Regions from separate parts of the Streptomyces sp. NPDC058279 genome, predicted to be linked through region 2. Evidence: riboswitches for the same ligand, from Rfam matches in the RefSeq annotation. Region 2 holds a riboswitch; each other region holds the start of a gene.
The links. Region 2 has a riboswitch for cyclic di-AMP ahead of ACFVXJ_RS14870 (M23 family metallopeptidase). Riboswitches for the same ligand answer to the same signal wherever they lie in the genome.

Region 1: another riboswitch for cyclic di-AMP. It lies ahead of ACFVXJ_RS13035 (LysM peptidoglycan-binding domain-containing M23 family metallopeptidase); the one in region 2 lies ahead of ACFVXJ_RS14870 (M23 family metallopeptidase).
Region 3: another riboswitch for cyclic di-AMP. It lies ahead of ACFVXJ_RS27130 (transglycosylase family protein); the one in region 2 lies ahead of ACFVXJ_RS14870 (M23 family metallopeptidase).

What each region holds. Positions count from the first base shown of each region.
Region 1 covers NZ_JBHVYA010000005.1:249,091-259,204, reverse strand. Annotated here, with positions in the region: gene ACFVXJ_RS13055 (roadblock/LC7 domain-containing protein) at 1-197, opposite strand, end outside; gene ACFVXJ_RS13050 (ATP-binding protein) at 279-2,021, opposite strand; gene ACFVXJ_RS13045 (MBL fold metallo-hydrolase) at 2,287-3,489, opposite strand; gene ACFVXJ_RS13040 (SGNH/GDSL hydrolase family protein) at 3,680-4,465, opposite strand; gene ACFVXJ_RS13035 (LysM peptidoglycan-binding domain-containing M23 family metallopeptidase) at 4,629-5,618, opposite strand; cyclic di-AMP (ydaO/yuaA leader) riboswitch at 5,623-5,792, opposite strand; gene ACFVXJ_RS13030 (tyrosine-protein phosphatase) at 6,151-6,957, shown strand; gene ACFVXJ_RS13025 (aspartate aminotransferase family protein) at 6,978-8,381, opposite strand; gene hpnH (adenosyl-hopene transferase HpnH) at 8,378-9,409, opposite strand; gene ACFVXJ_RS13015 (1-hydroxy-2-methyl-2-butenyl 4-diphosphate reductase) at 9,415-10,062, opposite strand; gene shc (squalene--hopene cyclase) at 10,062-10,114, opposite strand, start outside.
Region 2 covers NZ_JBHVYA010000006.1:261,136-271,249, reverse strand. Annotated here, with positions in the region: gene ACFVXJ_RS14890 (restriction endonuclease) at 1-902, opposite strand, end outside; gene ACFVXJ_RS14885 (DNA topoisomerase (ATP-hydrolyzing) subunit A) at 1,005-3,461, opposite strand; gene ACFVXJ_RS14880 (M16 family metallopeptidase) at 3,838-5,208, shown strand; gene ACFVXJ_RS14875 (M16 family metallopeptidase) at 5,229-6,596, shown strand; cyclic di-AMP (ydaO/yuaA leader) riboswitch at 6,796-6,954, shown strand; gene ACFVXJ_RS14870 (M23 family metallopeptidase) at 6,967-7,764, shown strand; gene ACFVXJ_RS14865 (GntR family transcriptional regulator) at 8,012-8,677, shown strand; gene ACFVXJ_RS14860 (HPr family phosphocarrier protein) at 8,915-9,196, opposite strand; gene ACFVXJ_RS14855 (GNAT family N-acetyltransferase) at 9,381-10,114, shown strand, end outside.
Region 3 covers NZ_JBHVYA010000019.1:102,612-112,725, reverse strand. Annotated here, with positions in the region: gene ACFVXJ_RS27140 (septum formation initiator family protein) at 1-424, opposite strand, end outside; gene eno (phosphopyruvate hydratase) at 537-1,832, opposite strand; gene ACFVXJ_RS27130 (transglycosylase family protein) at 2,139-2,843, opposite strand; cyclic di-AMP (ydaO/yuaA leader) riboswitch at 2,847-3,015, opposite strand; gene ACFVXJ_RS27125 (transglycosylase family protein) at 3,292-4,347, opposite strand; gene ACFVXJ_RS27120 (cytochrome P450) at 4,462-5,736, opposite strand; gene ACFVXJ_RS27115 (globin domain-containing protein) at 5,852-7,075, shown strand; gene ACFVXJ_RS27110 (nucleoside triphosphate pyrophosphohydrolase) at 7,133-8,134, opposite strand; gene ACFVXJ_RS27105 (SurA N-terminal domain-containing protein) at 8,215-8,838, opposite strand; gene ACFVXJ_RS27100 (protein kinase) at 8,996-10,114, opposite strand, start outside.

The DNA.
Region 1 (10,114 bases), on a different contig from region 2:
CCCAGCGAATACAGGCCCGAGGCCAGCGCCGCCATGTGGTCCGCGCTGTCGGTGTCGAGGCCGTGCACGCAGCTCACGAGGCCGTCCGCCGTGAGCAGGACCGCGCTGCGCGTGTACGGCACCCGTTGGACCAGGCCGCCGAGCAGCCAGTCGAGATCCGAGAGCCGGCTTGTCCTGGTGGCCACTTCGCCGCTCATGAGGGTGTGCTCCTTGCCGGGGTGGGGGGTGGGGTGAGAAAGGGGGAGGCGAGGGGACGCGGGCCGGGGCGCCGGGCGGGGTCACGCCCGGGGCTCCGACTGGGCCCGGTCGAAGCCCCGTTGGAAGGCCGCCATCAGGCCCGGGTCGTGTACGGGCGGCTCGGCTTCCGGGGTGCTGCGCGGGGCCGGGGCCTCGCGCAGCTCGGGCACGACGTGCTCCTGGGCGCGGCGCCGGGGCAGCAGCGGCCGGTCGGGGTCCGTCCGCGCGGCGGGCACCGTGAAGGCGACCGGAACCGGGTCGGCGGCGGGGGCAGGGGCGGGGGCAGGGGCAGGGGCAGGGGCGGGGGCGGGCTCCACCACCGCATGCGGAACCGGTGCCGGAACCGGCTCCGGCCGCCACTCCGGTTCCGGCTCCCAGTCCCGAGCCGACTCTCCCACCGGCTCCCCCACTGGCTCCGGTACCGGCTCGGCCCACGTCGGTACCGTCGGAGCCGCCTCCGCCGGCTCCGGCCGGCGTGGCGCGGGGGTGATCGTGCGTACGGGTTCCAGCGGGGGCATCTGCGCCCCCGCCCCGGTCCCCCACGAGGTGGCCCGCGCGACATCGTGCGCGTCGGCGGCGGTGGACGCCTCCGCGCCCAGCAGCTCCTGCGGCAGGACGAGCACCGCGAGCACACCGCCGTAGATGTTGGACTTGAGCTCGACGGCGACCCCGTGCCTGCGGGCCAGCGCGGACACCACGTACAGGCCGATCCGGCCGTCCGCCAGCAGGTGCCGCACGTCGACCTGGTCCGGATCGCCCAGCAGGGCGTTCATCCGGCGCTGTTCCTCGGCCGGCATGCCCAGGCCCCGGTCCTCCACCTCGACCGCGATCCCGGCGGTGACGCGTTCGGCGCGCACCACCACGTCGGTGTCGGGGGCGGAGAAGACGGTGGCGTTCTCGACGAGTTCCGCCAGCAGGTGGACGACGTCGGCGACGGCGTGCCCACGGACGGTGCCGCCCGCCGGGGGCACCACCTTGACCCGCGTGTACTGCTCGACCTCCGCGACGGAGGATCGGAGCACCTCGCTCAGGTCGATGGGCCGGGTCCACTGCCGCCGGGAGGCGGCGCCGCCGAGCACGGCGAGGTTCTCGGCGTGGCGTCGGATCCGGGTCGCGAGGTGGTCGACGTGGAAGAGCTCCTTCAGCAGGTCGGGATCCTCGACCGTGTCTTCCAGGTCGTCCAGCAAGGAGATCTCGCGGTGCACGAGGGATTGCAGCCGACGCGCGAGGTTGACGAAGACCTCGACCTTGCGGTCGCTGTCGGACGGGGCGGCCCGGCCGGCGAGCCGGACGAGGGTCCCGTACACCTGCTCGCGCGCACCGCGCAGTTCCTGCCCCAGCAGCCAGAACTCGTCCAGCCGGGCGGGGTCGTCGCCCGGCGGCGGCCCGCCGGCACCGCCGCGCACCGGGCGGGGCGGCGTCTCGCCGCACTCCAGCCGATCGAGGGCCGCCCGCAGTTCCTGGCGGCCGCGCAGGCTGGAGCGGCGCAGGGACTCGCACCGTTCGCGTACGGCCCGGGCCCCGCGCTGGGCACCGAGCAGGGCGGCGGCGAGCGCACCCATCACGAGCAGCCCGCAGCCGGTGAGGACGGGCCAGAGCCGGGGGTCCCGGGCGCCCGATCCGCCTCCGAGTTGCAAGGTGAAGATCACGGCGGCCGCGCCGCTGAGTCCGGCGGCGAGGGTGGGCAGGACGGCGGCCCGGACCAGCTGGGGGCGTAAGTGCCGACCGGGGCCGGTGACGGCGTGTCTCGACGGAGCGTGGCGGGCGGCGCGGTATCCGGACATCGGGGTCCTCGGTACGTGGGGCCCGGTCCTCGGCACTGCGAGGACCGGTGTTGATCACCGGGTACCCACGCTAGACCGCACGCTCCCGCCCCGGGCGCCGAGTCGGGCAACTTCACCGGGCTGCTTACCGCCTGGGAAGGAGCGCTCGCACGAGAGCCCGAATCCACCGCCCGCCTCGGAGCCGCCCATCCGCCCGGCCGCCCAGCGGACCAGCGGACCAGCGGACCGCTGCACGGCCACCGCCCGCCAGGTCGCCACGCGGCCGCTACGAGCCCACCGCCTCCGGCTCCTCGTGGACCGGCGCCGGCTTCGGCGGCGTGGCGGTCGGGTGGGAGGGGGACGGGGTCGCGGCGGGGGCGGCGTTCGCGACGAAGGGACGCCACCACGGCTCGGCCGGCGCGTCGGCGGCTCCCGGCTCGAAGGGCCGGCCCGGTACCGGCAGGGCGATCGCCGCACCGGCCGCTTCCGCCGCCGCGAAGGTGCCCTCGCCCGGCTCGTCCCACGGGTGCGGTGCCAGGTTGAAGGTGCCCCAGTGGATCGGGAGCATCGTGCCGCTCGGTGTGCCGCCCTGGAGGTCGAGATGGGCTTGCATGCCCTCCTCCGGGGTCATGTGGATGTCGGGCCAGTACTCGGAATACGCGCCGATCTGGATCATCGTGGCGTCGAACGGGCCGTGCGCGGCGCCGATCTCCGCGAAGCCCGGGAAGTAGCCCGTGTCGCCGCTGTGGTAGATCCGGTGCGCGTCGCCCGCCACCACCCAGGACGCCCACAGGGTGAACTGCTGGTTGCGCAGACCGCGCCCGCAGAAGTGGCGGGCGGGGGTGGCGGTGAGGGAGAGCCCGGCGACCTTGGTGCTCTCGTTCCAGTCCAGCTCGCGCAGCCGGTCCGCCGGGACCCCCCAGCGCTCCAGATGGGCTCCGACGCCGAGCGGGACGGCGAACACCGTGTCCGTGCCGGCGAGCGCCTTGATCGTCGGCAGGTCCAGGTGGTCGTAGTGGTCGTGCGAGATCACCACGACGTCGATCTTGCCCAGCGAGGCCAGCGGTACCGGTACCGGGTGCAGCCGCCTCGGTCCGGCGAACGGGAAGGGAGAGCACCGCTCTCCCCACACCGGGTCGAACAGCACCCGACGGCCGTCGATCTCGGCGAGGACGCTGGAGTGCCCCATCCAGGTCAGTCGTAGCCCGCTCACCGGCGGCTTGGCCAGCTCGGCCAGCGTCGTCGGGTAGACCGGGATCGGCGCACCCGGGCTGCGCCGCAGGCGCTGCTCCTTGTGGAAGTAGATCTTGGCGAACTCCGCCATGGAACCGGACGGCCTGGTCCGGGCCCCCACCGGGTTCTGGAAGACCCCGTCGGCGAAGTGGGGCGAGCGCAGGATGCGCTCCAGCCGCGCGCCGGACGGGTCCGCGCCGAAGGCTTCGGGTCGCAGGGCACGCAGCCGCGGACGCAAGGGACGGGAGCCGGACAAGGCGCCTCCTGTGAGGATGGGGGCAGGACGGTCGTGCGTGACTACGATCATCCCAACGCACACCGGGCCCCGAGGATTCCGCTCGCGCCCCCCGGCGTGTCGCGATCCACCGGCCCCGCCCGCCCCGCTCCCGCCGACCCGACCCCCTTGCGCCGCCCCGCCGCCCCGACCCCCCGTCGGCGCGTACGCCCTACAACGGCAGCAGGTCCGGCCGCTTCGCCTCGACGTGGTCCCCGGAGGACTCGCCGCGCAGCCGCCGTCCGATCCAGGGCACCAGGTGCTCGCGCGCCCACTGGATGTTGTCCCGCGTGACGTCCACCGAGCCGCGCGGTCGCTCCGGCGGCCACGGCTGGTCGGGGTCGGCCGGCACGTCCAGGCCGAGGACCTGGGCCGCGCGCAGCGCCACCCGGGTGTGCCCCTCGGGCGAGAGGTGCAGCCGGTCGGCGTCCCACGCCCGCCTGTCCTGCACGGACTTGAGGGACCAGAGGTCGAGCACCGGGCAGTCGTACCGGTCGGCGATGGCGCGCACGTGCGCGCTGTATGTCGCCACCTTGCCCCGGAGGTGCTTGAGGACCGGCACGCCCCGGGTGTCGAAGCCGGTCGTGATCATGACGCGGCCCACGGAGCCGGCGAGGTCGGCGACGGCCGCCTCGAAGCGCTCCGCCACGTCGTCCGGGTCGGTTCCCGGGCGGATGATGTCGTTGCCGCCCGCGCAGAAGGTGACGAGGTCGGGTGCGAGGGCTTTCGCCCTCGGCACCTGCACGGCCACGATCTGGTCGAGGAGCTTCCCCCGGACGGCCAGGTTCGCGTACCGGAAATCGTGTTCGTCCCGCTGGTCGGCCAGGAGTACGGCCAGCCGGTCCGCCCAGCCCAGGTACGAATCCCCGGGTCCCGGGTCCCCCACGCCCTCGGTGAAGCTGTCCCCGATCGCCGCGTACGAGCCGATGGTCTTGAGTGTCGTCGTCGTCGCTGCCACAGCACCACATCCTTCACCCCCACGGGCGACCTACGCCAACGTAAGCAGGGTTTGACGGACCGTGATCTACGCCACGATGCACATGAGGAATAAGAAACGCGTGAGGCCGGCACCACCTCGGGGGTGCCGGCCTCACGCGTCCACGGGCGCCCGCCCTGGCCCGTCAGACGTTGACGCCCTTGGAGCGCAGGTACGCCAGCGGGTCGATGTCGGAGCCGTACGCCGGGCCGGTGCGGACCTCGAAGTGGAGGTGCGGGCCGGTCACGTTGCCGGTGGCGCCGGAGAGTCCGATGCGCTGTCCGGCGGTGACGCTCTGGCCGACCGAGACGGAGATCTGCGAGAGGTGGCCGTACTGGGAGTACTTGCCGTCGGCGTGCCGGATCACTACCTCGTTGCCGTACGCGCCGCCCCAGCCGGCCGTGACGACGGTGCCGGCGCCGACGGCCTTGACGGTGGTGCCGGTGCTCGCGATGAAGTCGACGCCGGTGTGGTAACCGGAAGACCACATGCTGCCCGCCTGCTTGTACGGGGTGGAGGTCCCGCCGTCGACCGGGGCGACGAATCCGGACGCCGAGACCGTGCCGGCGGCGGAGCCGGAGCCCTGCGCGGACGGCGCGGCCTGCGGCGCCTCGGCGGAACCGCTGCCGGAGCCGGGCTCGGAGGGTGCCTGAGCCGTGGTGGAGGAGTCGTCCGAGGAGGCCGGGGCCGAAGCCGCGCCGGAGTCCCGGGAGGCCGTCTCGGCGGAGGCGTGGTCGCCGTGCGCGTCGTGGTCCGCGCGGGCGCCGAGGGTCAGCTTCAGGCCCGGGTGGATGAGGGAGGGATTCGCGCCGACGGCCTCGCGGTTGTCGGCGTACAGCCGCTCCCAGCCGCCGGAGAGATGGCGTTCGGCGGCGATCTTCGAAAGGTAGTCGCCGGGGACGACGGTGTAGACGCCGGGGGCGGTCGCCGGGGCCGCGACGGGCGCGGCCTGCTGGGAAACCGGGAGCAGCGGGGCCTGGACGGGCGGTGCGGCGGGGGCGGCGGCCGGGGCGGCGTGGGCGCCGGCGGCACCCATCAGCGGGAGCGCCAGGGCGGCGCCACCGGTGCCGGCGGCGGCCAGTCCGCGGGACATGGCACGGGACTTCGGGCGGCGGTGCTTGCCGTGTGCGGGCATGACGAATTCCTCTCCGTCGCCTGCGAGGTGAGCTGTCGGGTTCGGACTGGAGATGTCCGGCCGTACGCAGCGGTGTACGACTTCACCCCGAGCCGTTCCGGCGGGAAGATCCGGAACAGCGGCTTACCTGGTTCCCCCGCTCCTGCCGCGCGCGTGAATAGTCGGGTGCGGTTCCCGGGCGGCGGCAGGATTCGGCGGTCCACCCGGATCGATCGCGAAGGTAATCGAGTGGGGGCACACACAACAAGCCATGAATTCCCTGACGGAATAGCAGATTTGAGAAGGCCACTGAATTCCCGTCACCCTCCGTCCATTCCGGCCCCGCAACAACCGCCCGGACAAGGGAATTCGGGTTTCGCGATCAGGCACGCTCGGTCACCGTATGATCTGGCTCACGGGATCCGGCGCGATCTCGCCCCCGGATACGGCAAGTTGTTCTCAACCGACCTAATTCGGACAGCGTGGCGTCGGCCCGACGGTCGCGGCCGCCACCCGGCCGCGACGGCCCATGACGATGCGGAGGACCCGACTCGTGACCCAGCAGATAGCCGCCGACCCACCCACCGGGCCCGAACTGTCCGGAGTGCGCAATTTCCGTGACGTGGGCGGACTGCCGACCACCGACGGACGAAGGGTCAGGTCGGGACTTCTCTTCCGAAGCGGACATCTGGCGCATGCCACCGAAAACGATGTGGAATTCCTGTCCTCGCTCGGCCTCCACACCGTTTTCGACTTCCGGAACGGGGCCGACCACGCGCTGGAAGGACCGGACGTCGATCTGCCTGGCGTCCGGAACGTGAACATCCCGCTGACGGATCCGGCGGACGGCCGGGAATTCTGGACCATGGTCCGGGACGGCGACCTGGGTCAGCTCCGGGGGCTCCTGGGCGAGGGCAGGGCCGCCGCCCGGATGCGGACCTCGTACCGGGCGATCATCAGGGGCCGGACGGCCGAGCACAGCCGGGTCGTACACGCGCTCGCCGAGGACAGCGTGCCCGCCCTGATGCACTGCGCGGCCGGCAAGGACCGGGCGGGACTGTCGATCGCCGTCACGCTCCTCGCCCTCGGCGTCGAGCGCGAGGCGATCGTGGCGGACTACCTGGAGTCGAACGCCCCGCACAACCGCTACCGGGTGCGCCGCGGCGACGACTCCGCCGACGCGCGCTCCCCCGAGGTGATGGAGCTGTTGGCTCCGCTCTTCGACGCCCGCGCCGAGTTCGTGACCGCGGCCTTCGAGACGATCGACGAGACCTGGGGCGGGGTGGAGCCCTACCTGGCCGAGGGACTCGGACTCACGCCCGCGACCCTCGGCCGGCTCAGGGACCGGCTCCTCGACTGACGCGACTGCCGGGCGGGCCGTCAGCGGTTGCCGACGGCCTGCTTCACCAGCGTCCTGCCGAAGTCCCACATCAGGGCGCCACCGCCGTGCGCCTCGTCCATGACCTCGCGGAAGGCGCCGACGAACCGGTCCACGTCCTGCTCGTCGATGATCAGCGGCGGGATCAGTTTGATGACCTCCAGGTGGTCCCCGGAGACCTGGGTGAGGATCCGGTGCTTCTGGAGCAGCGGCACCACGACCATCTGCGCGAAGAGCCCCTTGCGGGCCGCCTGGAGCATCGTCCAACGGCTGCGCAGCCCGAGCGAGGACGGCCGGCCGAACTCGATGCCGATCATCAGCCCGCGGCCGCGCACCTCGTGCAGCAGCTCGTACTCGTCCACCAGCGCCGCGAGCCGGCCGCGCAGCAGGTCGCCCGTCGCCCGGGCACGGGCCACGATCCCCTCGTCCTCCATGACGCTGAGCACGGCCAGCCCCGCCGCCATCGCCTGGGCGTTGGATCCGAAGCTGGCGGAGTGCACCAGCACCCGGTCCATGGAGGAGTAGACCTTCTTGAAGATCCAATCCTTGCCGAGGGTCGCCCCGACCGGTACGTAGCCCCCGGAGAGGGCCTTGGCCACGCACACCAGGTCAGGTTCCACTCCCGGTTCGTTCTGGTACGCGTAGAAATCACCGGTACGTCCGAGGCCGGTCTGCACCTCGTCGGCGATCAGCAACGCCTTGTGGCGGCGCAACAGGTCCTGCGCGGCGAGCAGGAAACCGGGTGGGGGCGCGAGGACCCCCTTGCCCTGGACTGGTTCCACGACAAACGCGGCCACGTCGCCGCGTTTCAGTTCCCGCTCCAGCGCGGCCAGGTCGCCGAGCGCGATCTTCGTGTCGGGGAGGAGGGGCGCGAAGCCGTCGCGGAAGCCGCCCTCCCCGTTGACCGAGAGGGAGCCGGTGGTCAGGCCGTGGAAGGCGTGGTCGCAGTAGAGGACCCTGGGGCGTCCGGTGGCGTACCGGGCGAACTTGAGGGCCGTCTCCACCGCTTCCGTGCCGCTGTTGCCGAAGAAGACCCGGTCCAGGTGGGGGCTGTGGGAGAGCAGCTTCTCGGCGAGCAGGCCGGGCAGGGGCTGGCAGTCGAAGCGCGTGAGGTCGGCGAGCTGGGCGTCCAGGACGTCGTGCAGCGCCCGGCGGACCACCGGGTGGTGCCGGCCGAGGCCCATCACGCCGAACCCGGCGAGCATGTCGAGGTAGTCGTTGCCCTCGGCGTCCCAGAAGTGGGCGCCTTCGGCCCGCTCGTAGACCTTGTCGAAGCCGATGGTGCGCAGCATCCGGGGCAGCTGGTGGTTGAGGTGCCGGGCGTGCAGCTCGTACCGCTCGGCACCGCGTTCCGCGAGCAGGGCCCCGAGGTCGAAGCCCTTGCCCCCGCCGGTCGCGGACGTCATGCCGACGTGCCGCGGTTGCCGCCGATCGTCTCCCTGGCCGCGCGCAGGGACTCCTTGAGGGAGCCCATCGTGGCGAGGACGGCGGTCGGCTCGTACCCGCAGTGCGCCATGCAGTTCGCGCAGCGGGGGTCCTTTCCGCGACCGTACTTGCTCCAGTCGGTGTCGTTGATCAGTTCCCGGTACGTCGGGACGTATCCGTCGCTCATCAGGTAGCAGGGGCGCTGCCAGCCGAAGAGCGAGTAATTCGGAATGGCCCAGGCGGTGCAGGGGAAATCGGCCTTGCCTTCCAGGAAGTCCAGGAAGAGCGGCGAGTGGTTGAGCCGCCAGCGCCGCCGGTTGCCGCCTGCGAATGCCTTCTTGAAGAGTTCCCTGGTCTGTTCGACGCCCAGGAAGTGTTCCTGGTCGGGGGCCTTTTCGTAGGCGTAGGCGGGCGAGATCATCATTTCGTCGACCTTGAGGTCGTCGTTGAGGTAGTTCAACACCTCGATGATCGTCTGCGGGGTGTCGGTGTTGAAGAAGGTGGAGTTCGTGGTGACCCGGAAGCCACGCCTCTTGGCCTCCTTCATGGCGGCCACCGCCTCGTCGAAGACGCCTTCCTTGGCCACGGACTCGTCGTGCCGCTCACGCAGCCCGTCGATGTGCACCGCGAAGGCGAAGTACGGGGAGGGGGTGAAGTTCTCGATCTTCTTGCGGAGCAGCATCGCGTTGGTGCAGAGGAAGACGTACTTCCTGCGGGCCACCAACTGGCGCACGATCTCATGGATCTGGGGGTGCATCAGGGGCTCGCCACCGGCGATGGACACCATGGGAGCCCCGGACTCCAGCACGGCGCCGACGGCCTGGGCGACGGGCATGCGCTGCTTGAGCACCCCCGCCGGGTGCTGGATCTTCCCACAGCCCTCGCAGGCCAGGTTGCAGGCGTAGAGCGGTTCGAGCTCGACGATCAGCGGGAACTTCTCCCGCTTGCGGAGCTTCTGTTCGAGAAGATAGGTCCCGACCCTGATGGACTGTCGCAACGGCATGGCCATCTGGCTCACCTCCTGGGGAGCGGCAAAGAACGGTGCCAGTCATAAAACGCGGGCAGTACGGCACGCAATACGCGGAAGGCCGATATTCCTCCGCGAACCGTGCCGATTCGGACGAGCTCATGCTCCGGAGCGTCCACGATCACCCGGACGGCCGCAACCGGACGGCTCGCGCCGCTGGTGGCGGTCCACAGGGTGGCCGCGGATTCCATGTCGACGGCGATGGCGCCGGTGGCGCGCAGCCGGGCGCGCTCCTGGCCCCGTACGACGTGGTCGGATCCGGTCAGTGCACCGGTGTGCACGGTCCGGCCGGGAAGGGCCCGGGCCAGTGCCTCGGCGAGCAGGGGGGCGCCGGCGCAGACGACGGTGCCGCGGGGGTCCCGGGTCTCCTCGGCGACGACCAGGTCGCCCGGATTCATGCCGGGGGCGAGGCCGGCGCAGAAGCCGGTGGCGAGGACGGCGGCGCCGGCCATGTCGGTCGGGGCGAGTGCCCGGGAGACGGCGCGGTCGGCGGCGCGCGGGCCCATGCCGGTGCGCAGGACGGCGTACGCGCGCGGCGAGCCGCGGTCGCCGCCGCTGCGCAGGGCGAGCCGTTCGATGCGCAGGGCGCAGGCGATCAGCAGCGGTACGGCGCCGGGGTCGGCGCGGTCGCCCATCACGCCTCCTCGGCCAGGATCGCCGTGGCCTCGCGCACGGGGTCCGCCACGG
Region 2 (10,114 bases):
GAGTCCAGCGCGCAGAACTCGTCCGCCGCGTACAACTCGCGCAGCACCAGCAGCACGCACTGGGCCAGCAGGTCCCGGTACAGCGCCCGCCGCTGGGTGACCGGCCGGGCCGTCTCCTTGTCCTGGTCCGTACTCGGCACGTACCGGACCGCCTTGGTCTGCGGAACCACCTCGTAGCGCGGCAGCTCCCAGTCCAGTACGAGCTGGCGGGCGCCCCGGTCGTACGCCGCGGACACCTGCCTCGGCAGTTGATCGGGCCAGGCGGCGGAGGCGTACAGGGCGGCCGAGAAGTACTCGACCGCGGCTTCGGCGTCGCCGGCGCGCAGGGCGGCGGCCAGCTCGTCCAGCCCGCGGTTGTGCGCACGGATCGCGGCCAGCTGCGCCGCCGCCCAGGCGTCGTACTGCCGCCGGTTCTCGGCGAGCTGCTGTTGGCGCCGCGTCTCCGCCGCCTGAGCCTTCTGTCGGGCCCGCGCGTACTGGGCCTGCTCCTCGCGTTCCGCCTGCACCCGCCGAAAGGAGCCCAGCGCCATGCCACTGCTCTGCTGCTGGAACTGCTCGATGCGGGGTATCGCCACCGGGTGGGCCAGGGGACCGGGACGGAACGGTTCGAGCACCTCGCTCCGCACCAGCGAGGCCATCCGGAACGCCGTCGCTCTACAGCCCGCGGCAAGCAGGTTCCGCAGCGCCGCGACCTCGGCCTCGATGCTCTCCGTGCGGCGCCGCGCCTCGACTTCGCGATGCTGCCGGTAGGCGGCCTGCTGCTCGCGCTCGCCCCGGCTCACGTCCCGGTCCCACGCCCGTCGACGGCGCTCCGCCTCGCGCTGCTGGATCAACTGCGTCCGCTGCTGCCTGCGCTGAGCCTCGGCCCAGTCGCCGATCATCCCACCCGACTGACGGCTCATCAGCATTCCCCCGCCCCCACCACACAAGCATCAACGGGAAAACACTAGTCGGCATTCGGGTGGTACGTCCCCCCTCCGCACCACCCGAACCGACCGCTTCCGTTACAGCGCGCCGCCGGCCAGGGCCGCGACCGCGGCGGGCAGCGCCGTGCCGGAGCCGTCCCGGCGCGGGTCGACGGCCGGCAGCTCGGCCGGCGCGCCGCCGGCCGTCGCCGCGCGGACCGGGGCATTGCCCGCCCAGGCCAGCGTCAGCACGTCCTCGCCCTTGAGGAACCGCTGGCAGCGCACCCCGCCGGTGGCCCTGCCCTTCCTCGGGTACTGGTCGAACGGGGTCAGCTTCCCGGAGACGACCGAGTCGTCGAGCGTGCCCTGGGAGCCGGCCACGGTGAACACCATGGCCTCGCGCCCCGGGTCCACCGCCGAGAAGTGGATCACCTTGGCGCCTTCGGAGAGCTTGATGCCCGCCATACCGCCCGCCGGGCGGCCCTGCGGACGCACCTGGGCCGCCGGGTAGCGCAGCAGCTGGGCGTCGTCGGTGATGAAGACCAGGTCCTCCTCGCCCGTGCACAGCTCGACCGCGCCGACGATCCGGTCACCCTCCTTGAGGGTGATGACCTCCAGCTCGTCCTTGTTCGCCGGGTAGTCCGGCACCACCCGCTTGACCACGCCCTGCTCGGTGCCCAGCGCCAGGCCCTGGGAGGACTCGTCCAGCGACAGCAGGCAGACCACCTGCTCGTCCGCCTCCAGGCCCGACAGGAACTCGGTGACCGGGGCGCCTCCGGCCAGGTTCGGCGCGGTGTGGGTGTCCGGCAGCTGCGGCAGGTCGATCACCGACAGCCGCAGCAGCCGTCCGTAGGACGTGACCACGCCGACCTCGGCCCGGGCCGTGGCGGTGACCTGCGAGACGATCAGGTCGTGCTTGGCGCGGGGGCCGTCCTCCGCCGGCGGCAGCGGTTCGGCGGTCACCGTCCGCGCGAGCAGGCCGGTCGAGGACAGCAGCACCCGGCAGGGGTCGTCCGCGACTTCCAGCGGAACCGCCCCGACCGCCGTGGCCCCGGACTCCAGCAGGACCGTACGCCGCTCGGTGGAGAACTTCTTCGCGACCGCGGCCAGTTCGGCGGAGACGAGCTTGCGCAGCTCGCTGTCGGACTCGAGGATCCCGGTCAGCTCGTCGATCTCGCCGGTCAGCCGGTCGCGCTCGGACTCCAGCTCGATCCGGTCGAAGCGGGTGAGTCGGCGCAGCGGGGTGTCCAGGATGTACTGGGTCTGGACCTCGCTCAGCGAGAAGCGCTCGATCAGCCGCTCCTTGGCCTGCGCGGAGTTGTCGCTGTCCCGGATGATCCGGATGACCTCGTCGATGTCGATGAGGGCCACCAGCAGGCCCTCGACCAGGTGCAGGCGGTCGCGCCGCTTGCCCCGACGGAACTCGCTGCGCCGCCGGACGACCTCGAAGCGGTGGTCGAGGTAGACCTCCAGGAGTTCCTTGAGGCCGAGCGTCAGCGGCTGCCCGTCGACCAGCGCGACGTTGTTGATGCCGAAGGACTCCTCCATCGGCGTCAGCTTGTAGAGCTGTTCCAGCACGGCCTCGGGGTGGAAACCGTTCTTGATCTCGATGACCAGGCGCAGGCCGTGGGAGCGGTCGGTGAGGTCCTTGACGTCGGCGATGCCCTGGAGCTTCTTCGAGCCGACCAGGTCCTTGATCTTCGCGATGACCTTCTCGGGGCCGACCGTGAAGGGCAGTTCGGTGACGACCAGGCCCTTGCGGCGGGCGGTCACGTTCTCCACGGCCACCGTCGCGCGGATCTTGAACGTCCCGCGGCCGTTCTCGTAGGCGTCCTTGATGCCGGACAGGCCCACGATCCGTCCGCCGGTCGGCAGGTCGGGCCCCGGCACGAAGCGCATCAGCGCCTCCAGGTCCGCCTGCGGGTAGCGGATCAAGTGCCGGGCGGCGGCGATGACCTCGCCCAGGTTGTGCGGCGGCATGTTGGTGGCCATGCCGACCGCGATCCCGGAGGCGCCGTTGACCAGCAGGTTCGGGTAGGCGGCGGGCAGCGCCACCGGTTCCCGCTCCTGGCCGTCGTAGTTGGCGGTGAAGTCGACGGTGTCCTCGTCGATCGACTCCGTCATCAGTGACGTGGCGTCGGCCATCTTGCACTCGGTGTAACGCATGGCGGCCGGCGGGTCGTCGTTGCCGAGCGAACCGAAGTTGCCGTGGCCGTCGACCAGCGGCAGCCGCATCGAGAAGGGCTGCGCCATGCGCACGAGGGCGTCGTAGATCGACGCGTCACCGTGCGGGTGCAGCTTGCCCATGACCTCGCCCACGACACGGGCGCACTTCACGTACCCCCGGTCGGGGCGCAGGCCCATCTCGTTCATCTGGTAGACGATGCGGCGGTGCACCGGCTTCATGCCGTCACGGGCGTCCGGCAGGGCACGGGAGTAGATCACCGAGTACGCGTACTCGAGGAAGGAGCCCTGCATTTCGTCGACGACGTCGATGTCGAGGATCTTCTCCTCGAAATCCTCCGGCGGCGGGGTCTTCGTGCTGCGGCGGGCCATCGCTGCGCGGCTCCTTAACCAAGAAAGGTGTGCTCGGGGTCTGACGGTGTGGCGGTCGGTCTGTGCGCGGTCGGTCGGTGTGTCGGCTGACGGTCGGGCGGTCGGGCGGTGTGACGGTCGGGCTCTGGTGGTGATCGGTCCGGCGGGTACGTATCGGGTCTGTCGGTCCGGCCGAGGGGTCCGGCCGGGCGGCCGACCGGTTTCGGCCGGTGCTGACGCGGACCATTGTGGCCCGTGGCACCGACAACGCCGACTCCGACCCCGGGGTGCCCCCGGACGGAGTCGTGGGGAACCCGGGAACTTCTCCGGTCGCCGACGCGCTTGCATACAGTGGCAGGTCTGACAGAAATCTCTGCATCGCGATCGAAGGGACCACATGCCCATGGGTCACACGGCCACAGCTCAGGCCGGCTCCGGCGGCCTGACAGCGACCGAGCACCGGCTGGCCAACGGCCTGCGCGTGGTGCTTTCCGAGGATCACCTGACTCCGGTCGCCGCCGTCTGCCTCTGGTACGACGTCGGCTCCCGCCACGAAGTCAAGGGGCGGACCGGTCTGGCTCACCTCTTCGAGCACCTGATGTTCCAGGGCTCGGCGAGCGTACCGGGCAACGGGCACTTCGAGCTCGTCCAGGGCGCCGGCGGTTCGCTCAACGGCACCACCAGCTTCGAGCGCACCAACTACTTCGAGACGATGCCCGCCCATCAGCTGGAGCTCGCGCTGTGGCTGGAGGCGGACCGCATGGGCTCGCTGCTGGCCGCCCTGGACGAGGAGTCCATGGAGAACCAGCGCGACGTCGTCAAGAACGAGCGCCGCCAGCGGTACGACAACGTCCCGTACGGCACGGCGTTCGAGAAGCTGACCGCCCTCGCCTACCCCGAGGGCCACCCGTACCACCACACGCCCATCGGCTCGATGGCCGACCTGGACGCCGCGTCCCTGGAGGACGCCCGCGCGTTCTTCCGTACGTACTACGCGCCGAACAACGCCGTCCTGTCGGTCGTCGGCGACATCGACCCCGAGCAGACGCTCGCCTGGGTGGAGAAGTACTTCGGCACCATCCCCGCCCACGACGGCAAGCAGCCGCCGCGTGACGGCTCGCTGCCCGAGGTCATGGGCGGCCAGCTCCGCGAGGAGATCGTCGAGGAGGTCCCGGCCCGCGCGCTGATGGCCGCCTACCGGCTTCCGCACGACGGCACCCGCGAGTGCGACGCCGCCGACGTGGCGTTGACCATCCTCGGCGGCGGCGAGTCCTCCCGCCTCCACAACCGCCTGGTCCGGCGCGACCAGAGCGCCGTCGCGGCGGGCTTCGGCCTGCTGCGCCTCGCGGGCGCGCCCTCGCTGGGCTGGCTGGACGTGAAGACCTCCAGCGGGGTCGAGGTGCCCGCCATCGAGGCGGCCGTGGACGAGGAGCTCGCGCGGTTCGCCGCCGAGGGCCCGACGGCCGAGGAGATGGAGCGGGCCCAGGCGCAGCTGGAGCGCGAGTGGCTGGACCGGCTGAGCACGGTGGCCGGCCGCGCCGACGAACTGTGCCGCTTCGCGGTCCTGTTCGGCGACCCGCAGCTCGCCCTGACCGCGGTCGGGCGCGTCCTCGACGTCACCGCCGAGGAAGTGCAGGCCGTCGCCGCGGCCCGGCTGCGGCCCGACAACCGCGCGGTGCTCGTGTACGAGCCGCTCAGCGGAGAGTCCGACGCGTCCGACGAGTCCGACGAGATCGACGACACCCAGAACGAAGGGGCGGAGCAGTGAGCGACACCGCAGCCGTCACGATGACCCTCCACCCGCAGCCGCAGGCCGGCGAGGCCAAGCCCTGGGCCTTCCCGGCCCCCGAGCGCGGCGCGCTGCCCAACGGCCTGACCGTGCTGCGCTGCCACCGCCCGGGGCAGCAGGTCATCGCCGTCGAGATCAACCTCGCCGCACCGCTGGACGCGGAGCCCGAGGGCCTGGACGGCGTGGCCACCATCATGGCCCGCGCCCTGTCGGAGGGCACCGACAAGCACTCCGCCGAGGAGTTCGCCGCCGAGCTGGAGCGCTGTGGCGCCACCCTCGACGCGCACGCCGACCACCCGGGCGTCCGGGTCTCCCTGGAGGTCCCGGCCTCCCGCCTGGCGAAGGCCCTCGGCCTGGTCGCCGAGGCGTTGCGGGCCCCCGCCTTCGCGGACGGCGAGGTCGACCGACTGGTGCGCAACCGGCTCGACGAGATCCCGCACGAGTTGGCCAACCCCCAGCGCCGCGCCGCGAAGGAGCTCTCCAAGGAGCTCTTCCCGTCCGCACTGCGGATGTCCCGGCCCCGCCAGGGCACCGAGGAGACGGTGGCCCGGATCGACTCCGCCGCCGTACGGGCCTTCTACGAGGCCCACGTGCGCCCCTCCACCGCCACCGCGGTGGTCGTCGGCGACCTGACCGGCATCGACCTGGACGCGGTCCTCGCGGACACCCTGGGCGGTTGGACCGGCGGCAACGCCGAGCCGCTGCCCGTCCCCCCGGTGACGGCCGACGACACCGGTCGCGTGATCATCGTGGACCGGCCGGGCGCGGTCCAGACGCAGCTGCTGATCGGCCGCATCGGCCCGGACCGGCACGACCGGGTCTGGGCGGCCCAGGTGCTCGGCACGTACTGCCTGGGCGGCACCCTCACCTCGCGGCTGGACAAGGTGCTGCGCGAGGAGAAGGGCTACACCTACGGGGTGCGCGCGTTCGGCCAGGTGCTGCGCTCCACCGCCGACGGCAAGGGCGCCTCGATGCTCGCCATCAGCGGCTCGGTGGACACGCCCAACACCGGTCCGGCGCTGGACGACCTCTGGACGGTGCTGCGCACCCTCGCGGAGGGCGGTCTGACCGACGTCGAACGGGACGTCGCCGTACAGAACTTGGTGGGCGTGGCCCCGCTGAAGTTCGAGACGGCGGCCTCGGTCGCGGGCACGCTCGCCGACCAGGTGGAGCAGGAACTCCCGGACGACTACCAGGCGCGGCTGTACGCGCAGCTCGCCGCGACCGGCACGGTGGAGGCGACCTCGGCGGTCGTCGCCGCGTTCCCGGTGGACCGGCTGGTCACGGTCCTGGTGGGCGACGCGGCCCAGATCGCGGAGCCCGTACGGGCCCTCGGGATCGGTGAGGTCACCGTCGTCACCAACTGACCTGGCTTTACTCGCCTCTTGGCGCGAGGGGCTCCGGCGGTTTGGCGGCCGGAGTCCCTTTTGCCTGTTTGGTGGTGCGGTTGTTCGTATGCGGTGTGGCGTAGGTAACAAAAGCGCGCGTCTGTTTGGAGATTGACTGAAGATCCGCCTAGCGTCGGGCGTGCTGTCCGTCAGTTGTGCCCGCCGCACCCGCGGCACCGGGCAGCGATCGCCGAGTCCCCGTCAGGCGCGAGCCTGGGGAGCCGGGGACCCACATGCGTCCCTGGGGTGAATCGGACCACCTCGCAAGAGGGGCCCGTAGGAGACCTTCCTGCTCCGAACCCGTCAGCTAACCCGGTAGGCGAGAGGGAAGGAAAGGATCAAACCCTTCATGGCGTTTGGCAGTCGTGCCGCCGGTAAGCACCGTGGTTCCAGCCGTCTGAGCCGCAAGACCGCCGGTTACGCCGGCATAGCCGCCCTCGCCACCACGGGCGTCGTCGGCACCCTGGCCGGTCCCGCGTTCGCCGCGGACAAGGCCGCGGCCCCCTCGATGGAGGACACCGGCCTCAGCGCCGTCGTCGTCGCCGACGAGCTCCAGAGCGAGATCCAGAACCAGGCCGAGTCCCAGCAGCGGGCGGCCGAGGCCACCGCAGCCAAGGCGCAGGCCGAGGCCGACGCCAAGACGCACGCCGCCGAGGCCAAGCGCCTCGCGGAGGCCAAGGCGAAGGCCGAGCGGGACGCCGCCGAGCGCGCGGCCCGCGAGGAGGAGCGCAAGCGCCTCAACACCTTCGTCGCCCCGATCGAGGGCTCGTACGTCAGCACGCAGTACAAGGCGGGCGGCGGCATGTGGTCCTCCGGCAGCCACACGGGCATCGACTTCCACGCCGCCGAGGGCACCACCGTCCACGCCGTGGGCGCGGGCACCGTCGTCGAGGCGGGCTGGGGCGGCGCGTACGGCAACAACGTCGTCATCCGGCACAACGACGGCACGTACACGCAGTACGGACACATGAACTCGCTGAGCGTCTCCGTCGGCCAGCAGGTCACCGCCGGCCAGCAGATCGGCATCTCGGGCTCCACGGGCAACTCCAGCGGCCCGCACCTGCACTTCGAGGCCCGCACCGGCGCCACGTACGGCACGGACATCGACCCTGTGGCGTACCTGCGCTCGCACGGCGTCAACGTCTGACCGTACGACCGGCCCGACGTCGAGCGCCGAAGTACGAGCGGCCCGACGTACGTCCGCACCACTTCCGTCGAAGGCCCCGGCTCACCGAGCCGGGGCCTTCGACGTGTGTCGCCGCACCTCTTCGCCCCCGGCGAATGTTTCGTATTTCCGGCCGCCCTCGGAAATCGTCGCGTGTTGCAATAGAGTCGCAGTACGGTCGTGGCGGCAGCGCCGATAACGGCAGTCGGAATGAGAGCGGAGTCCGGTCTTGCGTATTCCTGCGCACGCGGTATGCACAGCAATTCGTGACGACATCGTCTCCGGGGTCTTCGAACCGGGCGGCAGACTGACCGAAGAGGTCCTCGCCCGCCGGTACGGAGTCTCGCGCGTCCCCGTCCGCGAGGCGCTGCGCACCCTGGAGGCGGAGGGGTTCGTCACCACCCGTCGGCACGCGGGGGCCTGCGTCGCCGAGCCCACCGAACAGGAGGCGGCGGACCTGCTGGAGCTGCGGGCGGTCCTGGAGCCGCTCGCCGCCGCCAGGGCCGCCCGCCGGCGCACCGAGGGCCACCTCAAAGTGCTGCGCGGGCTGGTCAGGCTGGGCCAGGAACGGGCCAGGAGCGGCCGGGGCGAGGATCTGCGCGCCCTGGGCGGCTGGTTCCACGAGACGCTCGCCCAGGCGTCCGCCAGCCCCGGGCTGATCTCCGTGCTGACCCAGACCCGGCACAAGATCGCCTGGATGTACGTGGTGACGGCCCCGGTCCGGCCGGTCGACTCCTGGGCCGAGCACGGCGCGATCGTGGACGCGGTCGCGCGGGGCGACGCGGAGCGCGCCCGGACGCTGACCGGACTGCACGCGGACCGGGCGGCCGGATCCCACCGGCCGAGGGTGAGGACTTCGCAACCTGCCGTAAACACGGCGGGCGGCCGGTATTAACACGATCCGTATACAAAGGGGAGCGATATTCGGCCTCCCGGGCGGCCCCTCGCGCGGGGCGAGAATTCCGGCCTATCGCGCTGCGCGCACGGCGTGAATGCGGTGGCGGTGGCCGATCCGCGAGGATGGATCATTTCCCGCAAGCTGAATTCGGGGTGGAAATGCGACGAAGCCGCGGCGCCCGGTTCACGGGGGCCGCGGCTTCGTCGCGTACGGACGACCGAAGGGTCGCAGGGGTCAGACCGTCTCCGGGAGCTCGTCGAGGCCCTCGGCGACGAGCTTCGCGAGGCGGTCCAGCGCGGCCTCGGCGCCCTCGGCCTCGGAGGCGAGGACGATCTCCTCGCCGCCCTGGGCGCCCAGGCCCAGGACCGCCAGCATGGAAGCGGCGTTGACGGGGTCGCCGCCGGCCTTCGCGATGGTCACCGGGACTCCGGAAGCGGTTGTCGCCCGGACGAAGATCGAGGCGGGACGAGCGTGCAGGCCCTCGGCCCAGCCGACGTTGACGCGGCGCTCTGCCATGGTGATGCCCTTCAGGTTCTTGCGGTTGTCTAGACCAGTCTCTCACGACGCCCGGAATGCCGGGACCTGCCTCCGACCCCGGCCCACGACCGTTCGGCCTTCCCCAGCTTGCACGCATCGGCCCTGATGTGCCTGATGCGCCGCGCACGCGCCACCCGGGTGATGTGCCCCTTAGGGTGTGCCCATGACCATCGAGTCGGACCTCTCGTACCCGGCCCACTGGGAGGCGGACGTCGTCCTGCGCGACGGCGGCACCGCCCGGATCCGGCCCATCACCACCGATGACGCCGGCCGGCTGGTCAGCTTCTACGAGCAGGTCTCCGACGAGTCGAAGTACTACCGCTTCTTCGCTCCCTACCCCCGGCTCTCCGACCGCGACGTGCGCCGTTTCACGCACCACGACCACGTGGACCGCGTCGGCCTCGCCGCGACCATCGGCGGAGAGTTCATCGCCACCGTCCGCTACGACCGGATCGGCCCCGACGGACGGCCCGCGTCCACCCCCGCCGACGAGGCCGAGGTGGCCTTCCTGGTCCAGGACGCCCACCAGGGGCGCGGCGTCGCCTCCGCGCTCCTCGAACACATCGGCGCGGTGGCCCGCGAGCGCGGCATCCGCCGGTTCGTCGCCGAAGTGCTGCCCGCCAACACCAAGATGATCAAGGTCTTCACGGACGCCGGCTACCAGCAGAAGCGCAGCTTCGAGGACGGCTCCGTCCACCTCACCCTCGACCTGGAACCCACCGCCGAGTCGCTCGCCGTGCAGCGCGCCCGCGAACAGCGCGCCGAAGCCCGCTCCGTCCAGCGGCTGCTGGCGCCCGGCTCGGTGGCGGTGATCGGCGTCAGTCGCTCCGGCGCGGGCGTCGGGGCGGCGGCGCTGCGCAACCTGCGCGACACCGGCTTCCACGGTCACCTCTACGC
Region 3 (10,114 bases), on a different contig from region 2:
AACCGGCCTGCCCGGTGCGGCGGTGCTCGGCGGCCTCGGCACCGGGGTCGTTCATGATGTAGCCGACCTCGCCGGGGCGCAGGAAGTGCAGGTGCTTGCGCGCCTGCTGCTCGGCGTAGGCCGGGTCCTGCCAGCGGGCCTTCTCGTCACGCAACTGTTCGAGGCGCTTGCGCGCGCCGTCGGCGGCCCGCTGCTGGTCCGCGATCTCCGAACGCTGGGACACGTACTGGCGCATCGGGTACGCGAGGGCGACGACCAGCGTACAGAGGACGAGCACCAGCAGCGCCGCCCGGCCGGTGAGCCGGCTGCGGCGGACCTGGCGGCGCGACTGCGAGCGGTAGACGTGGGCGGCGGTCCGCTCGCCGAGCTGCTTGAGCCTGGTCGCGGTCGAGAAGGTGGAGAACCGATCCCGGTTCCCGGCCATGGTCCCGCCTCCCCTTCGCACGCGGTACGCAATACGTCCCCGCACACGGTACGGGACCGAGTGCGGGGACGTACGGAGGCCGGCGCCGCGAGGCGCTCATTGGCCCTGGTGCCTACTGGTCCGCGAAACGGAACCGGGGGAAGGCCGAGCGGCCCGCGTACACGGCGGCGTCGTCGAGGATCTCCTCGATGCGCAGCAGCTGGTTGTACTTGGCGACGCGGTCCGAGCGGGCCGGGGCGCCGGTCTTGATCTGGCCGCAGTTCACGGCGACGGCGAGGTCGGCGATGGTGACGTCCTCGGTCTCGCCGGAGCGGTGCGACATCATGCACTTGAAGCCGTTGCGCTGGGCCATCTCGACGGCGTCCAGGGTCTCGGTCAGCGAACCGATCTGGTTGACCTTGACGAGCAGGGCGTTCGCGGAGCCCTCCTCGATGCCGCGCGCCAGGCGCTCCGGGTTGGTGACGAAGAGGTCGTCGCCGACGATCTGGACCTTGGCGCCCAGGCGGTCGGTGATGGTCTTCCAGCCGGCCCAGTCGTCCTCGAACAGCGGGTCCTCGATGGAGACCAGCGGGTACGCCTCGACGAGCTCGGCGTAGTAGTCGGTCATCTCGGCGGCCGAGCGGGACTGGCCCTCGAACTCGTACTTGCCGTCCTTGTAGAACTCGGACGCCGCGACGTCGAGCGCGAGCGCGATGTCCTTGCCCGGGGTGTAACCGGCCTGCTTGATGGCCTCGATGATGAGGTCGAGCGCGGCGCGGTTGGACTCCAGGTTCGGGGCGAAGCCGCCCTCGTCGCCCAGACCGGTGGAGAGGCCCTTGGTGTGCAGGACCTTCTTGAGGGTGTGGTAGACCTCCGCGCCCCAGCGCAGCGCCTCGGAGAAGGACTCCGCGCCGATCGGGGCGATCATGAACTCCTGGATGTCGACGTTGGAGTCGGCGTGCGACCCACCGTTGAGGATGTTCATCATCGGGACGGGCAGCAGGTGCGCGTTCGGGCCGCCGAGGTAGCGGAAGAGCGGCAGGTCCGACGCCTCGGACGCGGCGTGCGCGACGGCGAGGGAGACGCCGAGGATGGCGTTGGCGCCGAGCGAGCCCTTGTTGTCGGTGGCGTCCAGGTCGAACATGGCCTGGTCGATCAGCCGCTGCTCGGTGGCGTCGTAGCCGACGAGCTCCGGGCCGATCTGCTCGATGACGGCGAGGACGGCCTTCTCGACACCCTTGCCCATGTAACGGTTGGGGTCACCGTCACGGAGCTCGATGGCCTCGAATGCACCGGTGGAGGCGCCGGACGGGACTGCAGCACGGCCGGTGCTGCCATCGTCGAGGCCCACCTCGACCTCGACCGTGGGGTTGCCTCGGGAGTCCAGGATTTCCCGGGCTACGACGACGTCGATGGACGGCACGAGCATCTCCTTCTGGGATGTGACGCTGGGTGTGCGGTGGCAGGGGGCCGTGGGACGGCCCTGCCGACTAGAGCCTAACCGGCTCCGGGCACTGGACCGGCCGACCGCCCGGGTCCTGGGACGAAAAAGCGGCCGTACGCCTGCTTTCCCGGACAAAGGGACCGCCCGTGGACCGCCTCCCGGCCGTGGTCCGGCCCGGATCCGGCCGCGATCCAGCCATGATCCGGTCCGATCCGGCCGCGGACGCGCCACCGCCCGGCGCGTGGAGGGGTACGCGCCGGGCGGTGGTCGGACTCGGTGTCACCCGAGGTTTCAGCTCAGCTTCAACTTCTGGCCCGGGAAGATCAGGTCGGCGTCGGAGACGATGTCCTTGTTCAGCTCGAACAGCTTCTCCCAGCCGCCCTTGACGGCGTTCGCCTCGGCGATGGTGCCCAGGGTGTCGCCCTCCTTGACCTCGTACGAGCCGTTGCCCGTCTTCGGGGCCTCGGTCTTCGGGGCGGCCTTGGGGGCGGCCTCGGAGCGCTCGGAGCGGGTGACCGGGGCCTCGGGCCGCTTGGTCTCCTTCTTCGGCGCCGGGGCGGCCTTGGTCTCGACCTTCGGCTTGGCGGGCTTGGGGGTCTCGGCCGAGCCGCCGCCGCTGTACGAGGAGTTCGACAGGCCCACGCCACAGGACGGCCACGCACCCTTGCCCTGGCCCTTGAGGACCTTCTCGGCGATGGCTATCTGCTGGGCCTTGGAAGCCTGGTTGGCCTGCGCGGCGTACGCCTTGCCGCCGTAGGCGGCCCAGGTGGAGGACGTGAACTGCAGGCCGCCGTAGAAGCCGTTGCCGGTGTTGATGGCCCAGTTGCCGCCGGACTCGCACGCCGCGACGCGGTCCCACTCGGCGCCGGTCGCGGCGCTGGCGGAGCCGGCCGCCATGAGGGGCGCGGCGACGGCGACACCGGTGACACCGGCGAGCGTGACGATGCGGGTGGCCTTGGAGGCGCGGCGGTGCTTGCCCTTGCCGGAAAGCAGCATGGAGTTTCTCCTCACCGACGCCTACGAGGTGAGCTGTCGGGTTCGGGCGAGTGAGTTGCCCGGCCGCGCGACCAGCGCGCGGCTTAACCCCTAGCCGGTGTGACCGTCTCTCGACGGCCGCTCCCGGCGCTTACCTTGGTTCCCCCGCTCCTGCCTTCGGCGCTTGACGCGACGACTGTTCTCTCCGTCCGCCGGCAGGATTCGGCGATGCGGTCGAAGAGGCCCGCGGTGGCGAGCGATTCAGAAGGTAGACAGGTCTCTCCCCGATGTTCAACGAGGGACATCGGGGAGAAATCGACCTGCTTGCGTTCCGCTTAGGGGCGTTTTCGCAGGTGAGGGCGGGGTTTGCGGGAGCTTCGGTACCAGACACGCCAGTTGACCGGAAGAGACGCATGTCTCACTTGCGGATAACGGGCATTCAGCTCTTTACGCATGCCCGAAGTGCCCGTTATTTCTTGGTTAGATCCAGATTCTGACCGGGCTTGATGAGGTCGGCGTCCTTGCCGATGACCTGCTCGTTGGCCGCGTAGAGCGCGTTCCAGCCCCCCTTGAGCCCCTTGGCGTCCGCGATGGCGGTCAGGCTGTCGCCCGCCTTCACCGTGTACGTGGGGTCCGACGCGGCGTCAGTGGCCGCGGGCGTCTCCACCGCCGCCGGGCCGCGGTGCTTGCCGCCGCCCGCCGTGGCGGAGTCGGTGGTGGGCGCGTTCGACGTGGCGGACGGGGTCCCGGTGGTCGGGTCGGCCGGCGTGGAGGGGGTTCCGGACGGGGACGGCGTGACCGGGGTCGTCGGGGTTCCCGAGACGTCGCCGGGGCCGGTCGGGGTCGTCGGGGTCGTCGGCGCCGTGCCGGTCTGGTCGCCGGGCTGGGTCGGTGTCGTCGTCGGCAGGTCCGGATCGGGCATGACGGGCAGTCCGCTGTTGGGGGCGAGCGGCGCGATGGGCAGCGTGAACGGCGCCGTGGCGGACGGGCTCGGGGCGCCGGCGGCCGGGGCGGCCGGGGTGGGCGCGCCGAAGTCGGTGGCGGGGTCGCCCGCGTCGGTGCCCGGCACCGCGTCGTCGGGGCGGGAGGGACTGGGGGCGACCTGCCGCGGGGTCCCCAGTGCGCCCGGGTCCACGTTCGCGGCGGGGCCGTCCTTCACCAGCCCGGACGACGCCGCGCACAGCGGCCACGCCTGGGGGCCCTGGGACGCCAGCACCCGCTCGCCCACGGCTATCTGCTGCGACCGGCTGGCGAGGTCGGGACGCGCCGCGAACTCCCGGCCGCCGGCGCTGTTCCACTGGTCCTGGGTGAACTGCAGTCCGCCGTAGGCCCCGCTGCCGAAGTCCGCGCTCCAGGTACCGCCGCTCTCGCATTCGGCGACGCTGTCCCACGTGGACGTGTCGGCGGCCGAGGCGTTGGTGGCCGCGAGCAGCGGCAGCGCCAGCGCGGAGCCCGTGACTCCTGCGGTGACGACGAGGGCGGGTACCTGGCGGGGGCGTCTGTGGCGGCCGTTCCCGGAACGCATGTAGTGCACCTTTCGCATAACGGCGGGGTAACGGCAGAACCTAGCCCCCTTCGAACGCATGTCACAAGTTCGGCCGGTAACTGACTGCGGGTCAGGGGCTGTCCCGTTACGCCCTCATGTGTTTCGGGGTGTGAAGCGGACCGGAAGGGTGCGCAGGCCACGCATGATGAGTCCGCCCCGCCACCGCAGGTCCGAAGGTGGAACGGCCAGTTCCAGATCCGGCAGACGCATCAGCAAACTCGCGAGCGCGGTCTGACCTTCGAGCCGGGCGAGCGGCGCGCCGAGGCAGTAGTGGATGCCGTGGCCGTACCCGAGGTGCTGATTGTCACTTCGGGAGAGGTCCAGGGTGTCCGGTTCCGCGAACCGCTCGGGATCGCGGTCGGCCGCCGCGAGGACCACCAGGACCGGGTCGCCGGTGGCGATGTCCTGTCCGCCGAGGACGACGGGCTCGGTGGCGAAGCGCCAGGTCGCGAGCTCCACCGGGCCGTCGTAGCGCAGGAGTTCCTCGACGCCGGTGGCGAGCAGGGCGCGCTCCCCGGCGGCCAGCGACGCCTGGAGGCGCGCGCGCTGGCCGGGGTTCATGAACAGGGCGTGCAGCCCGTTGCCGATCAGGTTGACCGTCGTCTCGAAACCGGCGAAAAGCAGGATGAAAGCCATGGCGGTGGCCTCGGCCTCCGTCAGGTGGTCGCCGTGGTCACTGGCCCGGATCAGGTCCGAGATGAGGTCATCGCCCAGATCATCCCTTTTGCGGTGGATGAGTTCACCGAGGTAGGTGCGCATCTGCTTGACCGAGCGGGCGACACCGCCGCGCGGCCCGCCACCGTGTCGGATCATCATCCCGGCCCAGTCCCGGAAGTCGTCCTGGTCCTCGCGCGGTACGCCGAGCAGCTCGCAGATGGCGTAGATGGGGAGGGGGAACGCGAACTCGTGGATGAGGTCCGCCTCACCCCTGCTCTCGAACCGCTCGATGAGCTGGTCGGTCAGCTCCTGCACCCGCGGGGTGAACGCGGCCACCCTGCGCGGGGTGAACGCCTTCGACACCAGCCGCCGCAACCGGGTGTGGTCCGGCGGGTCGATGTTCAGCAGGTGCGTCATCAGCTCGGCCTTGCGCTCGCCCGGGATGCCGGTCTTGCCCTTGGCGTGCGCCGGCTCCGCGTGGTGCGCCGGGTTCTTGCTGAGCCGCTGGTCGGCGAGGGCCTGGCGGGCGTCGGCGTACCGGGTCACCAGCCATGCCTCGACCCCGCTGGGCAGCTTGGTCCGGTGCACCGGCGCGTGTTCGCGCAGCCAGGCGTACGCCGGGTACGGGTCGGTGGCGAACTCCCAGTCGAACAGGGTGGGGCCCTGGGGGGAGAGGGGGTCTTCGGGGGCTGCGGGAGTCGGCTCGTGCACCCGTCGACCGTATCCCGGCCGCCGGCCCGCACCCGCTATGGGCGGTTCGTCGGGGGCTGGCCGTAGATACCCCTTCGCTTGACCCGGCCGCGTTCGCCGTTCCTACTTCGGTGCTGTGGACGTAAGGATCTTGAAGAGCAGCTTCGCCGTGGTGGAGAGACGCGCCGAACACGCGGCCAGGTTCTTCTACTCCCACCTCTTCTGGCACCACCCCGAGATCCGTACGCTCTTCCCCGCCTCCGGGCAGGAGATGGAGCGGCAGCGGGACCGGCTGTTCGCCGCTCTCACCCATGTCGTCGCGCATCTGGAGAGCGAGTCGCTCCTCCCCTATCTACGCGACCTCGGACGCGACCACCGCAAGTTCCTCGCCGGCCCCGAGGAGTACGAGGCCGTCGGCGCCAGCCTGCTCGCCGCGCTCGCCGAGGCCGCCGGCGAGGCGTGGACCCCGGCCGTGGCGCGGGCCTGGGCGGAGGCGTACCGGCTGATCGCCGGGGTGATGAGCGCCGCGGCCGCGCAGAGCGAGGACCCGCCGTGGTGGGACGCCGAGATCGTGCGCCACCTGCGGTACGGCCGGGACCTCGCCGTGCTGACCCTGCGCCCGCACGCCCCGCTGGGCTACCGGCCGGGCCAGTACGTGAGCGTGAGCAGCGACCGTGTCCCGGCCTGCTGGCGCGCGTACTCCCTGGGCAACGCGCCCCGCCCCGACGGGACGGTGGACCTGCACGTCAGCCGGATCGAGGGGGGCCGGCTCAGTACCGTCCTGGTCGGCGGGACGGACCCGGGCGAGTCGCTGCGCCTCGGTGCGCCCGGCGGCGCCCTGACGCTGCGCCGGGACGGCCGCCCCGTCACCCTCATCGCCGCGGGCACCGGCTGGGCCCCGGTCCGCGCCCTGCTGGAGGAACTCGGCCGGCACCCGCCCGATCAGGACGTCCGGCTCTTCGTGGTCGCCCGGGACGCCGCGCACCTCTACGACCGCCCGTTCATCGACGCGTACGCCGACGCCTTCGAGTGGCTCGCCGTCACCTACATCACCCCGGCGCCGGGGCAGCAGCGCAACGAGGCCACCGACCGGCTGGGGACCGCCCTCGGCCACCGCGGGCTGTGGTGGGAGCAGGACGTCTACCTGAGCGGGCCGGCGCCGTTCATCGCGGAGACCGCCCGCCTGCTGGAGCAGCTCGGCGCGCACCCGGGGCACGTCTTCCACGACGCGGTGCCCGCGGTCGAGTCCGGCGGCGGCCACGGCCCGAACGGGCGACCGCTCGGCTTCGGCGAATGGTTCCTCAGTCGCCCGTCCCCGCACTGGATCAACCCCGCGGCCCGCGCGCCCCGACAACCGTGACCCCGCACGGGACCGCTTCCCTACTCCGCTGCTCCCCTCCCCTGCTCCCCTCCCCTACTACTCGCTCTCCGGCGCGACGCCCTCCGCCGCGCGGATCGCCGCCCGGTAGGCGCGGGCCGCCGCGCGCAGCGCCGTCTCGGGGTCGATGCCCTGCGCCTCGGCGCGCGCCGCCAGTTCGAGGAGTTCGTAGCCGATGCCCTCCCCGCGGGGCAGTTCCACGGCGAGCGGGGCCGTCCGGACGCGGCCCGCGAGCTTGGCCGCGAGCGCGAGACCGGGCTGGCCCAGCGGAATGCCGTCGGTGACCGACTCCCGCTGCTTCTCCACCGCCTTGGTGCGCTGCCAGTGCGCGCTGACGTCCTCGGGGGTCTCGGCCGTCTCGTCGCCGAAGACGTGCGGGTGCCGCCGGATCAGCTTCTCGACCAGGTCCCCGGCCACGTCGTCGATCGAGAACGGTTCGTCGCCGTCCTCCGGGCGGCCCTCCTGCGCGATCCGCGCGTGGAAGACGACCTGGAGCAGCACGTCGCCCAGTTCCTCGCGCAGTTCCTCCCGGTCGCCCGTCTCGATCGCCTCGACCAGTTCGTACGCCTCCTCGATCGCGTACTTCACCAACCCCTCGTGCGTCTGGCGCGAGGTCCAGGGGCATTCGCGGCGCACCCGGTCCATCACCTGGACCAGGTCGAGCAGGCGGGCGCCGGGCAGGTCGTAGGACCCGGGCAGCAGTTCCAGATCGGGCATGGCGACGCGGCCGGAGCCGGCCAGCCGGGCCAGTCCGTCGGTGAGCCGCCGGTCGCCCTCGCCGATCGGCAGGACGACGACGGTGCGGCCCCCGGCGCACGCCTCGACGAGGGCCTGGGCGTCGGGGCTCTCGTACGCCACCGCCACGCCCGCCTCGCGCAGGTACGGCACCTGCGGATGGCCGGGATCGGCGCACAGCACCCGGTCGGCGGCCTTCAGGGTCTGCCAGGCCGACCAGGACAGCAGGCCGGGGGCGACCCGGTGGCTGGTGGTCAGCAGGACGATGCGGCCGGTGGGCTCGGAGGGCGGCGCGTGCTCAGTCACCCTCCGAACCTACCTCCGCGCGTCCGGCCCGGGCCCCGGCGGGGCGGGCCCGCGCCCGGCGGGCTCCGCCCGGGTACGGCTCAGGCTCCGGCGGGGGCCTGCTCGGACCGGGTCCGCTGACTGATCCACGGGGTGGTCTCGTCGCCGAGCAGGATCTGCCGCGCGTCCCAACGGCCGTAGCGCGGGTTCACCTGGACGTGCAGGGCGTTCGCGGCGGCGGAGAGCTTCTCCAGCGCCTTGTCCTGGTTGCCGTAGTGCTCGAACAGCTTGTCGCGCAGCAGCTTGAAGCGGGTGTCCGCGTCCATCTGGTCCGGCGCGAGCTGTGCCTGCTGGAGGGCCGCCGTCTCCAGCGCCGCCGGGGTGCCGGCCTGCTGGAGCTGGGCCTTGCGGACGTCCTCGACCTCCCGCGTCGTCACGGTGACGCCGGCGTCCTTCGCGGCGCGCTCCAGGACGGCGGTCTGGATCATCCGGTTCAGCTTCGAGCGGTCCAGGCGCGGGGTCGCCTCGATCAGTTGGGCGCCCTGCCCGGAACGGTTCTGCGCGCTGCGGACCTCGTTCACCTGGGCCTGGAGCGCTGCGGTGGTGATCCGCTCGCCGCCGACGACGGCCGCCGAGCCGGGATGGGCCTGGCCGGAGCAGGCGGACAGCAGGGGAGCCGCCGCGAGCAGGGCGGCGGAGACGGAGAGCGCTGTGCGACGGTGCAAAGGAGCCTCCAGGGCCGGGAGATTGTGCGGCAATGCACAAGAAGGCCGTGCGGTGATCGATGGTATGCAGTCGGGGGGTTCCGAGCCACCGGTTCGACCAACGATTACCGGGGTGTCGGGGTGCGGCGGGTGCGGTGTCGGGAGGCCCGGGGCCGGGTCAGCGGACCTGGCCGAGCCACTGGAGGGTGCGGCGGATCTCCGACGGGAGCGGGTGGTTCGGCCCGTGCAGGCGGTCGGCGTCGAACAGGAGGCGGACCAGGGTGTCGTGGGCCGCCGGCCGGTCGCCCATGGCCAGCAGCAGGTGCGCTATCCGGCGCCGGACCTCCAGCGGCAGGCCCGGGTCCGGGTTGGCGTAGTGGTTCTCGAACAGCGGGAGCAGGGAGCGGTACTCGGCGAGGGCCGCCGCCGGTTCCCCGAGTTGTTCGAGGCACTGCGCGGCGTCGTAGCGGAACCGCAGCGACTGGGCGTCGCCGGCGGGGAACTCCTCGGCGAGCCGGCGCAGTTCGGGCAGGGCGCGGCGGTACTGGCCGTCGTCCATCAGCGTGGCCGCGTACTGCTTGCGCAGCGAGCGGACGACCGGCGAGTGCTCCCCGTGCTCGGCGGCGGCCGCCGGGAGGATGCCGCCGAGGATGTCCACGGCCTGGGTGAGCCGCCCCTCGTCCAGCAGCCGACGGGCCTCGTCCACCGCTCCCGGGATGTCCGGGCGGGGCTCGGCCGGGGGTTGGGGGGCCTCGGGGGTGGCGGTGGCGCGGTCGGGCCAGGGCGCGTGGGGGCGCAGGAACGGCCGGGTCGGGTCGAGCGGCCCGGCGGGGGCGCCGCCCTGGCGGGGCAGCAGCGGCGCGAGGGCCTCGTAGACCGCCTGGGCGGAGGCGGGCCGGTCCTGCGGGTCCTTGGCCAGCAGGTGCAGGAGTACGGCTTCCAGCGCGTGCGGGATCTCGGGCCGGGTGCGGCGCACCGGGGCCGGGGGCTCGTACAGGTGCCGGTGCAGGACGCCCAGCGCGCTCGACCCGGCGAAGGGGACGTTGCCGCTGAGGAGTTCGTACAGGAGCACGCCGAGCGCGTACAGGTCGGTGTGCGGGCCCACCGCGCCGCCCATGGCCTGCTCGGGGGCCATGTAGGCGGGGCTGCCGATGGGTGTGCCGGTGCTGGTGAGGCGGGTGGTGTCGGTGTCCATGACGGAGGCGACGCCGAGGTCCAGCACCAGGACGGTGCCGTCGGGGCGGACCATCACGTTGCGGGGCTTCAGGTCGCGGTGGACGATCGGCACCGCGTGCAC